Regions from separate parts of the Vibrio neonatus genome, predicted to be linked through region 1. Evidence: predicted binding sites of a transcription regulator. Region 1 holds the regulator's gene; the other holds the start of a gene.

Evidence for each region. The regulator PurR, encoded in region 1, represses purine synthesis genes. The targets are predictions, from matches to a motif close to TNANGNAAACGTTTNCNTNA.
Region 2: folD (bifunctional methylenetetrahydrofolate dehydrogenase/methenyltetrahydrofolate cyclohydrolase FolD) is a predicted target of PurR. The motif match lies at 1,919-1,938, and genes of this name have one in related genera.

What each region holds. Positions count from the first base shown of each region.
Region 1 covers NZ_AP024885.1:1,668,279-1,672,868, forward strand. Annotated here, with positions in the region: gene elyC (envelope biogenesis factor ElyC) at 1-345, shown strand, start outside; gene torD (molecular chaperone TorD) at 430-1,080, shown strand; gene purR (HTH-type transcriptional repressor PurR) at 1,244-2,260, shown strand; gene OCU38_RS07675 (TVP38/TMEM64 family protein) at 2,418-3,104, shown strand; gene OCU38_RS07680 (putative signal transducing protein) at 3,132-3,458, shown strand; gene OCU38_RS07685 (alpha/beta fold hydrolase) at 3,528-4,337, opposite strand; gene OCU38_RS07690 (DUF3833 domain-containing protein) at 4,515-4,590, opposite strand, start outside.
Region 2 covers NZ_AP024885.1:1,860,427-1,865,016, reverse strand. Annotated here, with positions in the region: gene OCU38_RS08600 (lytic murein transglycosylase) at 1-919, shown strand, start outside; gene folD (bifunctional methylenetetrahydrofolate dehydrogenase/methenyltetrahydrofolate cyclohydrolase FolD) at 1,001-1,852, opposite strand; tRNA gene OCU38_RS08590 (tRNA-Arg) at 2,052-2,128, shown strand; gene OCU38_RS08585 (LPP20 family lipoprotein) at 3,050-3,676, shown strand; gene OCU38_RS08580 (hypothetical protein) at 3,708-4,590, shown strand, end outside.

The DNA of each region.
Region 1 (4,590 bases):
GCGACGGTGGCATTAGCGTTAGGCGTGGCTAAGTCAGATATTATTTTATTAGAAACGGCGCAAGATACTTGGGAAGAAGCCAGACAAGCTGCGGGCTTTGTCGGTGAAAAGCATATGTCACTGGTTACTTCGGCCAGCCATATGGAACGCGCCCTACGCGAGTTTCACAGCGCCGGTCTAAACCCTACTCCTGCCCCAACCAATTACTTAGCCCAATCCAATATTAATCAAGCGTGGCAAAAGTACACCCCGCAAGCACGATACCTAGAGCAAACAGAGCGCTACTGGCATGAAACCATGGGTAAGTGGTGGAAAAACATACGAGATCTTGTCAGTAGCAAATAAGTGACTCATAATTTAGTGAACGTCTATATTTTCGCCAACTTAGAAGCTGGTGTTGTAGTTTGCTAACGAGTTATGGGTTAAACAATGCAAGAGCTCAAGCAGTTTAATGAACAGCGGGCAGAAATTTATTGGTGGTTTTCCAGCTTATTTTCTAAAGAGCTGACCCAAGACGAACTGATTGCCTATCAAACCCCTGAAGTGAGGGGTTTCATTAATGGTCTAGCCGAAAATGAAACCCTAGCCACAGCCGCTAAACGCTTACTGGGTGCTCTTGAGCGACTGCAACTGCGCCCGAATGCTCAGCTTGAATTATCCGCTAATTTCTACGACTTATTTTTAGCCTCTGACAAACAAACTGCCCAGCCCTGCGCCTCTGTTTATATTGACGAAAACAAGGCGCTTAATGGCACCCCTGCTCAGCAGATGACGCAAGTTATGTTAGAGCATGGCATTGAAGTGGATAAATGCTTTAACGAGCCTGCCGATCATCTGGCTGTTGAACTCGACTTTATTGGCAATCTAATCATGCGCTCAAACGCGCTAGAAATGGAATCACATCTAGAAGCGGCCCTTAGTGAACAGAAGTCATTCATTGAGCAACATTTACTGAATTGGATTCCACAATTTTCGGCAAACTGCACTAAATATGATGAATTTGGTTTCTATTCTGCGGTCGCTGAACTGTTAGTTAAATTTTGTGAAATTGATTGTCGTTATCTCAGTAATGAAAAATAGCTCAGTTACCGAAAATAGATTCACATTATCGTCATAAATGCGTTGTCAGTTTCATCATTTATGGCTAGACTCCCCCGCAATCGTTTGCAATGTGATTTTGAGTGCAAATTACTCAATAATTCAACGCATTTTATAATCATTACTTATATTTACAAGGTCTCCTATGGCAACCATAAAAGACGTCGCAAAACTGGCTGGTGTCTCCACCACTACAGTTTCACACGTTATCAATAAAACACGTTTTGTGGCTGAAACAACACAAGAACGTGTTATGGAAGCTGTAAAAGAGCTCAACTATGCGCCAAGTGCGGTTGCTCGTAGCTTAAAATGCAACACCACTAGAACCATTGGCATGTTGGTAACTCAATCCACTAACCCCTTCTTTGCGGAAGTGGTCGATGGCGTAGAAAGTTACTGTTACCGTCAAGGCTATACGTTGATCTTATGTAACACTGGCGGACTGTACGAAAAGCAGCGCGATTACATTCGTATGCTTGCCGAAAAGCGCGTAGATGGAATATTAGTAATGTGCTCTGACTTAACCGAAGAGCTACGTGAAATGCTAGATTCTCACCCAGGCATTCCTAAAGTGGTGATGGATTGGGGCCCCGAGTCCTCCTCTGCAGACAAGATCATTGATAACTCAGAAGAAGGTGGCTACCTTGCCACTAAATATCTGGTTGAAAATGGACATACGAAAATTGGCTGTTTAACTGGTCAAACTGAAAAGCTTGCTTGTATTGAGCGTATGTCTGGCTATAAAAGAGCATTGGCTCAAGCTAATATCCCATACAACGACGATTTCATTTTTGAAGGTAACTTTGAATGTGATACCGCAGTTGAAACAGCTGATAAACTGGTCGCTCTTGCAGAAAGTGAACGCCCCACGGCTATTTTCTGCTTTAACGATATCATGGCGCTGGGTTTAATTAGCCGTCTGACTCAACATGGCATTGCCGTTCCAGAAGATATCTCTGTAATTGGTTACGATAATATCGATTTAGCCGGCTATTTTGCGCCGCCTCTTACCACGATACATCAGCCAAAACGTCGCGTGGGTAAAACCGCCTTTGAGATCTTGCTAGAGCGCATTAAAAACAAAGAGCATGACCGCCGCATTTTTGAAATGCACCCAGAGTTGGTAGAGCGCTCAAGCGTGAGAAACCTAAACGCTAGTTAACATGACCATTTAATTGAATAAGGCTAGATATCTTAATGATTTCTAGCCTTTTTTATTTGTACCTGCTGAGAATAAATCAAATAAAATACGCAAGTGATGAAAGTTTCCTATTATTGATCCTGTCTCTATACTTACTCAGGATGATAAGGACGCACTCATGAATAAGAAATTGATAATCGGGCTAATTTTAGTTGCAGCGATTGTATTACTCGGCATCAACTTCGGTCAGTACTTCACTTTAGAAAACGCCAAAGCTCAGCAATTAGCGCTCAATACGCATATTGAAAATAATTTCGTATTGTCAGCGGCTATCTACTTTATTGGCTACGTATTTGTTACGGCCTTTTCCATTCCTGGCGCTGCTGTGGTGACTTTACTTGGCGCGGCACTGTTTGGCTTCTGGACGAGCTTACTATTGGTCTCATTTGCCAGCACCATTGGCGCAACCTTAGCCTTTTTAAGTAGTCGCTACCTTCTGCGTGACTGGGTACAAGCTAAGTTTGGAGCTAAACTTGATGCCATTAACAAAGGCGTAGAGCGTGACGGCGCCTTTTATCTATTCTCATTGCGTTTAATACCCGTATTTCCGTTTTTCCTGATTAACCTATTAATGGGGCTAACCCCTATCTCGGTTGTGAAATACTATGTATTTAGCCAACTTGGCATGCTAGCAGGGACTATGGTGTATCTAAACGCCGGGACGCAACTGGCAGAAATAGACAGCTTATCCGGCATTGTTTCGCCTACCGTATTGGCCTCTTTTGCTCTGTTAGGTTTATTCCCGCTCATTGCTAAATGGATCATGGGTAAGATTCGACCACAAAACGGCTCTAGCCCTGCTTAATCCATCATCGCAATATAAAGGATATTCATGAAGTTATACGTTGCGCAAAATCCGCCTCAAGCTCATATTTTATGTGAGCTTTTGCGTAGTCATCGCATTCAGGTAGAAGTGCGCGGAGAAGGGTTGTTTGGCCTGCAAGGAGAACTGCCAATGGATGACTCTAGCCTGCCCTATTTGTGGTTAGTCGACGAGCACAAGCAACAACAAGCCAAAGCCCTGATTGCAGAATTTGAAGATAGACACAATCACAGCTCAAATTGGCGCTGTGATGATTGTGGGGAAATAAATGAGGGGCAGTTTGCCTTATGCTGGCAATGTGGCGCTAGCACCACTGATGAAGCGATATTGGTTTAGTATTCTAATTATTGAGTACAATATTTAGCTTTGATACCTCTAACTTTGATACCTCTAACTTTGCGACATCTAGCTTTGTGAACGAATAAATTCGATAGATTTGTCATTGAACTCTTGAGGCTTTTCCACGTTACACACATGGCCACAATTTTCTATTTCTACCAACTGGCTATTTTGGTGAACCGAGACCATCTCTTTTACCGGCTTGATGAACATGTAGTCCTTGTCACCCATTAAATATAGAGTCGGAATATCAAGCTCTTTGTCTCTAAAGTAGCGCATTAGCGGGTTAACATCGGCTGCCAGCTTAAACCAACGTTTGAACTCTTTTTGACATAACTTTCTGGCTTCTCGTACAAACATCAACCGAGATTCAACTTGCCCTTTTTGCGGCATCACAATCCAAGCAAACAAACTATATAACCACATGTACGGGATAATATTCTTACACAAATCGCCCATTTTCACTAAGATTTGCGAACGCGTATTAAAGCGCGTCACAGCGCCGCCAAGCACCATAGACTTAACACGCTCTGAGGCAAGCTCTGCCAATGTGCGTACAATAATGGTGCCTAAAGACATTCCCACAAAGTGTGCGGATTTGATTTTAAGATGATCCAAAACGTGCAAAATATCTTTGGTCACTGACTCAAAGGTATAACGCTTACTGATGATATCTTGGAACAAGGTATTGGATTTACCGTGCCCGCGCAAATCTACCAAGAGTACGTTAAAGTGCTCGCGGTACGCTTTAATTTGCTTAAACCAAATTGACGAACTGCCACCCGCACCATGCACAAATACTACCCACTCCTGAGATTCAGAATGGCGATAGGCTTTATGGAATAACATTGGATTGGATTCAGCAATAGCGGTCATTGATCACACAGAGGGAAATATTAAGTTAGTTGATAGTAACATAAATGACGAGCACTCAGATTGCCCTAGTCGTTGATTTTGTAACAAATAGTGAGTCGCAATGCAAGTTAGGCGTCATTAGCAGTACAAATAGCACCCTAAACACGAATAACGCCACGGGTGCTCAACACAAGCAATCTAAAGATCCTTTTGGAAAAACAAGGTTAAGGTTCCAAACTCTATGCCTAATTTCCTTATGGAGGTTAAATTAAAG
Region 2 (4,590 bases), 190 kb from region 1:
TTCGGGGCGTGATGTCAGTTTTGATAGCTATGTAGAAAGTTTAAAAAAGGCCGCTATAGAGCAGGGCATTACCCATAAAACGGTGGAGAATGCTTTTCAAAATGTGCAGTTTAAACCTAGGGCGATTTCTGCTGACCGTTCTCAACCTGAAAACAAAATTACTTTAGATGAGTACCTGCCTCGCGCTGTACCACAATGGAAGGTAAAACAAGCTAATCAAAAATATCAACAACATAAAACGGAGTTACAGCGCATTGGCGCGCAATACGGTGTACAGCCTCGATTTATTGTGGCGCTGTGGGGCGTAGAAAGTAACTTTGGTGCGCTTACTGGCGGATACAACGTGATTGATGCGCTATCCACCATGGCTTATGAAGGGCGTCGCGAATCATTTTTCCGCAGTGAACTGATGTCTGCGTTAACCATTTTAGACGAAGGGCATATTAGCGCCGCCAATATGAAAGGTTCATGGGCGGGCGCGATGGGACAACCTCAGTTTATGCCCAGTTCATTTTTAAAATACGCAGCCGATGGTAATGGTGATGGCAGTAAAAACATCTGGGGTAACAAGCAAGATGTGTTTGCATCCGCCGCCAATTATTTACACACCTTTGGTTGGGATAATACCTACACTTGGGGCAGACAAGTCACTTTATCGGCGTCTTTAGATAAGTCGCTGTTTGGCTTAAAGTCGCAACAAGGCAAAACACTGCAAGAGTGGCAAGCGTTAGGGGTACGTAACCTGCAAGGGCATGCGTTACCTAAACTCACCACGCCAATTAAGGCATGGCTCATTGCGCCAGACTCACCTTCAGGGCGCGTGTACTTGGTGTACAACAATTATCAGGTATTAATGAAGTGGAATCGTTCGTATTATTTTGGCTTAGCAGTCAGCCATTTAGCCGATCAGATCAAATAGCTTAAATCGAAAAATTAAAAAGCAATGAGCGAGGAAAACTCCTCGCTCATTTTTATTGGTGTGCTTTAAATTAAGAGTGATTTACCAAGATTTTTCACAAGCAATCATAGTGTTCTCAATTAAGCTTGCTACTGTCATAGGGCCAACGCCACCAGGGACAGGAGTAATGTAGGCAGCGCGCTGACTTGCAACGTCATATTCCACATCACCAATCAATTTACCGCTGTCTAAACGGTTGATGCCTACATCGATAACCACTGCGCCTTCTTTAATCCAATTACCCGGAATAAAGTTAGGTTTGCCCACTGCAACTACCAAAATATCCGCCTGACGAACATGACCTTCTAAATCTTTAGTAAAGCGGTGACAGGTAGTGGTGGTACAGCCAGCAATTAATAGCTCCAACGTCATCGGACGACCCACAATATTGGATGCGCCCACCACAACCGCATGTTTACCGTGCGTTGGCAGGTTGTAGCGTTCTAAAAGAGTGATAATCCCTTTTGGCGTACAAGAGCGAAGCTTAGGCATGCGCTGCGCTAGACGACCCACATTATATGGATGGAAGCCATCCACGTCTTTTTCTGGAGTAATACGCTCAAGCACAGGCGTAGAATCAATGCCCGCAGGTAGCGGCAATTGAACCAAAATTCCATCTATTTCGTCATCAACATTTAGTTGATCAATCAGCGACAACAACTCTTCTTCAGTAGCGGTAGCAGGAAGATCAAAAGATTTAGACACAAAGCCCACTTCCTCACAAGCGCGACGCTTACTTCCTACATACACTTGCGATGCAGGATCTTGACCCACAAGCACCACAGCCAAGCCCGGAGCACGCAGTCCAGCGTCGGTACGAGACTTAACGCGAGCCTTTACTTCAGAACGAACAGTTTGAGAAATCAGTTTTCCATCAATATTTTGAGCAGTCATGACGATCCCTATATTAGGCAGTTCAATGTTTCGGCGCATTGTCGCAGAAAAGAAACACTTTTGCTACATAGCAAACGTTTGCGACGAGCAATTTATATGCACATTTACCATTACTGACCTTTTTTTCAGCATTCAGTCCATAATGTACAATAAAGCCGTTGACCAATGACGCTTAACTCGTATAATTCTTTCCTGTAGCGCGCCCTTAGCTCAGCTGGATAGAGCACGTCCCTTCTAAGGATGTGGTCGTAGGTTCGAATCCTACAGGGCGCGCCAACTCACATAGAAAGGCCTGATAATTCAATGGATTATCAGGCCTTTTGCTTTTCTGTGGTGCCTCTGTGGTGCCGTTGAAATTAACTTTCGTTAAATTTTGTAAACTCTCTTTGAATGCATACTCATTGCATTGAGTCCGTACATTTCTCTCAAATACGTGTCTTGCAACGGCATAACCCACCGCCGAGACATGTTAAATAGGCATAAATTAGCACTACCACTAAATGTACACACTAATGAACGTTAGCCTAGTCGATATAAAACTAAGCAGTATTTCATTGCAGATCAGACTACTTTTGGATCATACATTGCGGTTTATTTGTTTAGTGCTGTAGTTGGCGACCACTATTATTAAAAGCCATTGAATATTTGAGTGTGTTGCAATTAACTGTTGAGTTCAGGAACAAGTTTGATCTAGTGTCTTGTGCTTCTCATTTACACAGTTCAAATATCTTCAAACACTACATACCTCGCTCTGAACATTTAACGTTAAATCAAAATCTAAAATCCCCTCGATTGTTCTAATTTGTAGGCACTGCAATCCGAATCTAACTGCTCAGTATGTCTTAAGTTACCAACTCAACTTCGTAAATGACTGATAATTATGAACAACAGTGTTTTGGTGAATGTTATAGATATTTTTGTTTCATCTAAGGCAACTAAAAGGTGAACGAAAAGCTATCTAGGAAGTATATATTTAAAATCCACTTCATATGAATGGAGGGGATATAAAACACATGGATTATGTGTTTTTTAAACGTAATAAGATATTGAGCTAAAACTAGGTATTCTTCCTGTAAATATGAAAAATTAGTTTTCAGTTACAAAAGAGAAAAATGTGGTGACAACAAAGTAATTTATAGTCGAATGGAGGATAATTTAATAATACAAATAGTAAGAATTTTAATCTAGGATTTACAAATGAATAAAAGTAGAAAAGTCCAAATGTGCATGCTTTCGCTGCTTACTGTACTTTTAGTTGGTTGCTCAAGTTCTGATGCGGAAAAAACATTAGCAGATTCAAAAGCAGCTGCTTCAAAAGAGCAAGGTTGGTGTAAATATGATGATGGGGTAACGGAAGCACCAGAGTTTGTGTGTACAGATCAAATAGATGGGTACAGTTTAGCAGCTCGTGGGTCTTATAATAAATCTGCAGCCGGAATGAATTTTATGGTTTCTCAAGCATCTTTAGCTGCGAGAGTACAATTAGCTCAACAGATTAGGGCGCAAGTATCAGCACTAGTTAAGAGCTATATAGAGCAAACAGGAAGTGCAGATCAATTAGCAATAGACGCTGTCGCTTCGAGTGTTAGTCGTTCATTATCAGACGAAGAAATTATTGGTTCAAAGGTTATTCGAAAAATCGTTGCTCCTTCAGGAAAAGTATATGTGTGGGTTGGGATTGATGAGAAAAACTTACTAGCGAACCAACAGAAAGCAATTCGTACAAGTATGAATAATGAAGAAGCTCTTTGGCAAAAAGTTGAAGCAAAAAAAGCACATGATGAAATGTTGAAAGAAATTAGCGAACTAAAAAGTTCAAAGTAGTTGAAGAATTAGACCTTAAGCTTTCCTAAATATGAAAATAGTTAAAAAAATATCATTAATATCATTAATAGTAATGATATTAATGATTATAGGTTGTTCTGCTATAAACTCTTATTTTGATAATCGTCAGTTAAGTAGTCTTGTTGATGCGACAAATCTTGAGGATGTAATTGATGGATTAGAGTGGGCCAATGAACGCCTGAATATTAATGAAGAAAATAACCCTTCATTAATAGCATCAATAATTCCAGTATTAGTTAATAAATGTAACTCGTTTGATATCAAGCACAAAAATAGCGATTTGTATGAAAAAATTACGGATAAATTAATATTAGTTACACGAAAAGGTATCACATCATCTGATGATGAAGAGTGGATTGAACAAGGTTTTAAACCTAAGCTTGGATCAGAATATTTTAGAGTGATAAGTGCACAATCACTTGATTTGTTAAATGATGAGGATTTATTAGCGATTAATTTAAACTTAATTAAAGAAATACATTCACCTGCTGTACAAAAAATGCTTTTACAAAATATCAATAAGAATATAGATTTTTTTAAAAGTACTGAAAACCTTAAAATACAAACTATCCTATCTTTAGCTAAGGTCAACACTGGAAATGATATAAATTTAATTAACGAAAAAAATCAAGTGGAGAATAGTATTGTCGATCTTAGTTTAATTACTTCGTTATTTAAAAACAAAGATTCATATGAAATAAGCACATCGGATTATGAATATATATTTGATTTGAATGAACGTATACTTAATCAAATGTTCTTAAATAAAAAAGAAGATAGTGCACTAGAAATTCAGTCTAATTTAGCAGAACTGATGGATTTGTCGCTACCTGAAAAACTAAACAAAACTGGATATAAACTTACATATAAAATTTATGAAAGAAAAGCGCAGT